DNA from 3 places in the Lysinibacillus sp. NPDC059133 genome. Region 2 is predicted to be linked to each of the others. Evidence: riboswitches for the same ligand, from Rfam matches in the RefSeq annotation. Region 2 holds a riboswitch; each other region holds the start of a gene.

Region 1 (2,280 bases), on a different contig from region 2:
ATAAACATTGTTGCAATGCCAAAGTAAATAAGTAAGGATAGTATATCATTTAGTGTTGTAATTAATGGACCCGAGGCCACTGCCGGATCGATGTTGAATTTATATAATATTAGTGGGATAATGGTCCCGGCTAAAGTCCCAATAATTAGAGTCACAACTAATGAACTACCAACAACTAAACCTAAAATCGGATTTCCCTGCCAAATATAGGCTATAATCGAGATTAATATTCCACAGGTAATGCCAATAATCAATCCAACTTTAAGTTCCCTAATAATAAGTTTAAAAACTACTCTTTTATTTGTATCTGTAGTGATTAGACCTCTTACAACAACAGCTAACGATTGAGTGCCTGTATTTCCAGTCATCCCAGCAATCATCGGCATAAAGAAGGCAAGTGCAACAACTTTGGATAATGTTTCCTCAAAACCACTAATAATGGTCCCTGAAACTAATCCGATAAATAAAAGTAAAATAAGCCAGGGAAGTCGGCGATATGCAGCCACGAGTGCCTTCGTGTCAAAATCAATGGCTTTACCAGATGCCGAAAGTTTTTCAATATCTTCATTTGCTTCCTTGATCACAACGTCAATAATATCGTCAACTGTTACAATTCCTACTAATTCATTATTTTTTTCTACAACAGGAATTGATAAAAAATCATAACGTTCTATTGCACGAGCAACTTCTTCCTGATCCGTTTCAGCAGAAACGGAGATTACTCTGCTATACATAATATCCTGAATTTTTTCAAATTCATTACTTATGATTAAATCCCGATAGGATACAACACCTACTAATTTTTTATCATTATCAATTACATATAAATAGTTAATCGTTTCTGAGAACTCTGCAAAAATTTTGAGTTTATCAATTGATTCTCGAATAGTAAAGTGTTGAGGAATCCACACAAAACGGTTTGTCATTATTCGTCCTGCAGTTTCAGGGGGGTAGTTCATGATATTTTGAACAATTTTTGATTCTTCTTGTTTCATACCTGAAAGAAGTTCTTCAATTTTATCAGGAGATAGGTTTTCTAATAATGAAGCTAAATCATCATTATCCATTAAATTCATTACCTGTCCTGATTTTTCAATCCCTAATTTATTAAGAACTTTTAATTGGAGTACCTTTTCAAGCTCTTGAATGAGTTCAGCGATTTGTACAGAAGTAAGAAACAATAAGAAACGTGTATGATGTTTTTCTGGTAACCCCTCAAAAATCCGTGCAATATCATAAGGTTGGAGTTCCTTTAATATTGCTTGAAATTCTTTCTGTTTCCCTTCTTTTAATGACTTGAAAATTTGAAGAGTTATTTGGTTTTCTGTCATGTTTTTAATCATTTTAACCACTCCTTAATTGAGAAACAAAAACAAAATTCCTCTCAACGATAAAGCAATAGTTAAGAAAGATAATTTAAAATTCCTCATAAATATTCTTTGTATTTAGTTCATTTTTATAACATTTCGAGTTTGGTTCTGAATAGTCATCCATTTTCCTCACCTCACAGAAAAATAAAACACCTTCATAACGAATGAAGGTGTTTACACGGTACTATAAACCTACATTGATTGCACTACAAATAAATGTAGCAAATGTGCTCCTCCATTCGTAGAGCTTTAGCACTGTGTGGCATAGGACAAAGCCAGCTACATTAAAAACCACCTTATGTCGATGGTTTCTGTTGACCCATTGGCGTCTTTCGACATTTTTGGGCAGTAGCATATCTCCTACACAGGAGCCTCACCTAACGAGGATGTTTTGTTTGAAATTTCACTCTATAAGAATATCTTTGAAAAGTCAATGTTTTTATAAATGATTTAATATTTTTACACATTAGTATCTCTGTCTTAAGTAGCTATTGAATTGGATTCATTTTTTTATGACTTTGTCTCCTATTTAAATATATACCGTCTGCTAAACACGAAAAGATTCTGTATATCACAGGATTTTTTTAGCTATCAGATGTTAGAATTGCTGATTTCTGTAACTCTGATTAAATGAAAAATAAATCAATAAGTTCCTTTGTTGGCTTACATTACACAAAAGGAACTCTTAAATCACTTACTTATTCAAACTCTTTAGAAAGTTTCAAATGAATTAAAGTGAAAATTTCTTTTTGTACTTTATTCAGATCATGTGACAAAGGAATTGTATTAACGCAAATTAAAGGAGCGGATATATCTTTTAACCCTGAAATATTCGTGATAATTAAGTCATAATTTTTGGAAACCTCTCTGAAAGTACTTAGATTTAATTCCTCAATTATAAATGGCTTAA
Region 2 (2,280 bases):
TTACTGGAAAGGAAAGGGTGAAGAGGAAGTAAATAAAATCATTAATTTAATAAAAGAAAAAGCGACAGACCCATATATTCTAGGGATTTCATCTCACCTACTATACATCGGTATGAAAAAGTAACCTTAGTATTTTCCTTATTCAACGAACGGGGTGCTTTACTTGAAGATCATTGAGTTGCGTAGGCAGCTCTTTTTTTCTTATTGAACTAACGGCGCAGATTAGTTCAATAAAGACTGATACAATAAATAGATTGCCATGTATAAAAATCTAAGGGAGAGATGCATATGGAAAACTTTGAATATCTTTTGCCAAGACATAAGCATGATAATGATAGAGTAGAAATGATTGAAAAAATGGATAGAGATAAAATATTGCCTTTACTGCCTAACCTCCTTGAATGGATTCAAGATATGAATTGGCCAGTAGCACCAAGCGTATTAGAATTACTATTAACTTTTCCAGAAGAAATTGTCCCACATGTGCAAGATGTTTTATCTTCAGATGACGAAAACTGGAAGTGGTTTATTTTACACTTTTTGGTTATTGAATTGCCAGTAGAGTCAAGAGTTCAGTTTAGAGAGTATTTAACAAGAGTTGCTGAAACACCTACACATAATGAACTCGCAGAAGAACTTGATGAAATCGCAAAAGAGATTTTGGAAACAATCTAAAAAAATATCCCTTTTCAAGAGGCTCCTGTGTAGGAGATATGCTACTGCCCAAAAATGTCGAAAGACGCCAATGGGTCAACAGAAACCATCGACATAAGGTGGTTTTTAATGTAGCTGGCTCTGTCCTATGCCACACAGTGCTAAAGCTCTATGAATGGAGGAGTAGATTAGCTACAATTAATTTGTTGTGCAATCAATGTACGTATATAGTACCGTGTAAACACCTTCATTCGTTATGAAGGTGTTTTATTTTTTTGTGAGGTGAGGAAAATGGATAACTATTCAGAACCAGACTCGAAGTATTATAAAAATGAACTAAATACACAGAATATCCATGAGGAATTTTAAATTATCTTTCTTAACGAATGTCTTATCGTTGGGGGAATATTCTTTTATTCCTCAATGAAGGAGTAGTGGTTGTTAAAATGATTAAAAACATGCCAGAAGATCAAATAACGCTTCAAATTATTAAGGCATTAAAAGAAGGAAAACAGAAAGAGTTCCAAGCAATATTAAAGGAACTCCAACCTTATGATATTGCACGGATTTTTGAGGGGTTACCAGAAAAACATCATACACGTTTCTTATTGTTTCTTACTCCTGAACAAATCGCTGAACTCATTCAAGAGCTTGAAAAAGTACATCAATTAAAAGTTCTTAATAAATTAGGGATCGAAAAATCAGGACAGGTAATGGATTTAATGGATAATGATGATTTAGCTTCATTGTTAGAAAACCTATCTCCTGATAAAATTGAAGAACTTCTTTCAGGTATGAAGCAAGAAGAATCAAAAATTGTTCAAAATATAATGAATTATTCTCCTGAAACGGCAGGACGAATAATGACAAACCGTTTTGTGTGGATTCCTCAACACTATACTATTCGAGAATCAGTTGATAAACTTAAAACATTTGCAGAATTCTCGGAAACGATTAACTATTTATATGTAATTGATAATGATAAAAAATTAGTAGGTGTTGTATCCTATCGAGATTTAATAATAAGTGATGAATTTGAAAAGATTCAGGATATTATGTATAGCAGAGTGATCTCCGTTTCTGTTGAAACGGATCAAGAAGAAGTAGCTCGTGTAATAGAGCGTTATGATTTTTTATCAATTCCTGTTGTTGAAAAAAATAATGAATTAGTAGGAATAGTAACAGTTGACGATATTATTGACGTTGTTATCAAGGAAGCAAACGAAGATATTGAAAAACTTTCGGCATCTGGTAAAGCCATTGATTTTGACACGAAGGCACACGTGGCTGCGTATCGCCGACTTCCCTGGCTTATTTTACTTTTATTTATCGGATTAGTTTCAGGGACCATTATTAGTGGTTTTGAGGAAACATTATCCAAAGTTGTCGCACTTGCGTTCTTTATGCCTATGATTGCTGGTATGACTGGAAATACGGATACTCAATCATTAGCTGTTGTAGTAAGAGGTCTAATTACTACCGATACTAATAAAGGAGTAGTTTTTAAACTTATTATTAGAGAACTTAAAGTTGGATTGATTATTGGCATTACCTGTGGAATATTAATCTCGATTATAGCCTATATTTGGCAAGGAAATCCGGTTTTAGGTTTAGTTGTTGGAAGTT
Region 3 (2,280 bases), on a different contig from region 2:
AAGTGAATTGTACTCCGAATAATTTTGGTTGTCAACAACTGTTCAAAAGAAAAAACCTTAAAAAATGGTATCAGGGAAATAGTGTATTTTCGGTGCATCATCATAACATGGGAGGATTTCTGTTCCGTCTGGGGGTCCGATTAGCCACTTGGGGCAAAATGATATTGGCTACGAATGCGTATCACAGAGACGTAATTCCTCTTTACCCTTCCCTCGCCTACTGGCTCGCTCCAGGGTCTTGTAAATCCTCTATTTGATGAGCCATATTTTTATGCTTACAATTTTTACTTAATCAAATTGTGGGGTAGAGATTTTTCGAATTTAAAATTTATAAATTTGTAATTTACGATAATCAATAGCCTCTGTAACAGTTGTTAAGCCCTTTTCAGAATACGTAAGTTTTTTTATTTAAAACTGCTGAACAAAAAATCTAAATAGGATCAATACAAAAATCGATGAAAATACATAGAGTGGAGAGGGGCAATTGCTTTTTGTCTCTCTACTTTCGTTACGGAGCAAAGTTTACTGGAATCTTTTTGGTAATATGTGAGCTACGAGATTATGCCGAGGCATAATTGATTAGAGTAAAGTATTACGAAAGCTCTTTATCTGTTTTGTTTGAGAAAATTTTTTTCGTAAACAACCGCAAATTTCTACTCCGTTTATTTCTTATTTCGCACGGGAATTCGTAATAAAAAAAACCTAAAAAAAATTTTTTGACTCTTGACAAATCAAAAAATACGGCTTACGATTGCGAAGAAATTAAATAAAACCTCGTTAGGTGAGGCTCCTATACAAACATAGGCCACTGCCCAGAAATATCGAAAGATGCCCATGGGTAGAACAGGAATTGCCGGATTAAGGCTTTTCATAAGGTGGCTAAGAGATAAATTCATCTCTTTACGGTGTATAGTGCTAAAACTCGACTAGGGGGAATCGAAAGTGCTTTTTTGTGCTGCTTATTTTTGTGCACTTTTTAAACCCTCTAGGACTCCTAGAGGGTTTTTTAATTTCCAAAAAGATCCTTATTGCATAATGCCATATCGATTAAATCCTTTTAGCAGGGGTAAAAGAGTTCATTTTTAGAAAGGAGGGGGTCAAAATGGAGAGTCCGAGTCCGACCGATGAAGATAGTAGGAGTAAAAAACTTAAATCTGTTTTAATTCAGCAGATTAGGAGGGCGATTCAATGCTTAAAATCTATAAAAGAAGCAAAGAAGGGCTACTGGAAGAACAGCCTAAGATCGTTCAGGGTAGCTGTGTATATCTCACTGAACCATCCGAAGAGGATATACAGTATGTTGCTAATCGACTTGGAGTATCAACTGACTTTATTAGTGACTCCCTTGATATTGATGAACGATCACGAATAGAAAAAAGCGGAAATGATTTATTACTGATTGTCAATGTACCCTTAAAAATGCCAAATGGTGAAACTATACCATATAGGACAATTCCAATCGGTATTATTCAAACAAGTGAAGTAATTGTAATAATTTGTCGCGTTAATCATCCGATTTTACAGGAATTTAGCAAAATTCTCGATAAGAATTTTAATAACAATATAAACGTATCTTTTATTTTACAATTGTTGCTTATTTCGGCCCGTTATTGTTTACGATGCCTTGATGATATTAATCAAAAAGTTATTGTATCTGAAAAATTAATACAAAAATCAATCAAGAACAGTGAAGTGTATACTTTACTCAATATAAATAAGAGTCTTGTTTATTTCATAAAGGCGTTAACAGTAAATCTTGTAATGATGAGGAAATTGTCAAGAGTACTTGAAATGAATGAAGAAGATGAAAAACGGATGCAAGACACTCTTAATGAGATGCAACAAGCTCTTGATACATCAAAAATTTACAACGAAAATTTAGGTAATATGATGGATGCATATTCTGCGGCGATTGAAATTAACCTTAGTGTTGTAGTGAAAGTTTTAACTGCATTTACGATTATCTTGACGTTTCCGACGATGGTCGCAACAATTTATGGGATGAATTTCCCATTACCAAAGCAAGATGGTGCATATGCATTAGCAGTACTAATGTCAATCTCTGCAGTCATTAGCTTGTTGACAGGTTGGGTATTTTATAAAAAACGGCTATTTTAGAAGAGAAAGTGAGGAGAAAAGATGCTTACGATATATCAAAGTAATTCAATAGGTCAATTACAACAGGTATCTGATATTGTTCACAACACGTTGCTCTATCTTGTGGATCCGACAGATGCTGAAATTTCTCAAATTTCAAATAAACTTAATGTTCCGAAAGAT

What was found. Region 2 has a riboswitch for magnesium ahead of mgtE (magnesium transporter). Riboswitches for the same ligand answer to the same signal wherever they lie in the genome.
Region 1: another riboswitch for magnesium. It lies ahead of mgtE (magnesium transporter); the one in region 2 lies ahead of mgtE (magnesium transporter).
Region 3: another riboswitch for magnesium. It lies ahead of ACFXN8_RS20840 (magnesium transporter CorA family protein); the one in region 2 lies ahead of mgtE (magnesium transporter).

The regions. Positions count from the first base shown of each region.
Region 1 covers NZ_JBHZDH010000024.1:41,372-43,651, reverse strand. The annotation lists gene mgtE (magnesium transporter) at 1-1,343, opposite strand, end outside; M-box (ykoK) riboswitch at 1,597-1,762, opposite strand; gene ACFXN8_RS14115 (AcpB/EbpR/MafR family transcriptional regulator) at 2,069-2,280, opposite strand, start outside.
Region 2 covers NZ_JBHZDH010000002.1:45,005-47,284, reverse strand. The annotation lists gene ACFXN8_RS01520 (class I SAM-dependent methyltransferase) at 1-124, shown strand, start outside; gene ACFXN8_RS01515 (DUF5071 domain-containing protein) at 289-675, shown strand; M-box (ykoK) riboswitch at 679-841, shown strand; gene mgtE (magnesium transporter) at 1,101-2,280, shown strand, end outside.
Region 3 covers NZ_JBHZDH010000051.1:9,053-11,332, forward strand. The annotation lists M-box (ykoK) riboswitch at 767-941, shown strand; gene ACFXN8_RS20840 (magnesium transporter CorA family protein) at 1,189-2,118, shown strand; gene ACFXN8_RS20845 (magnesium transporter CorA family protein) at 2,140-2,280, shown strand, end outside.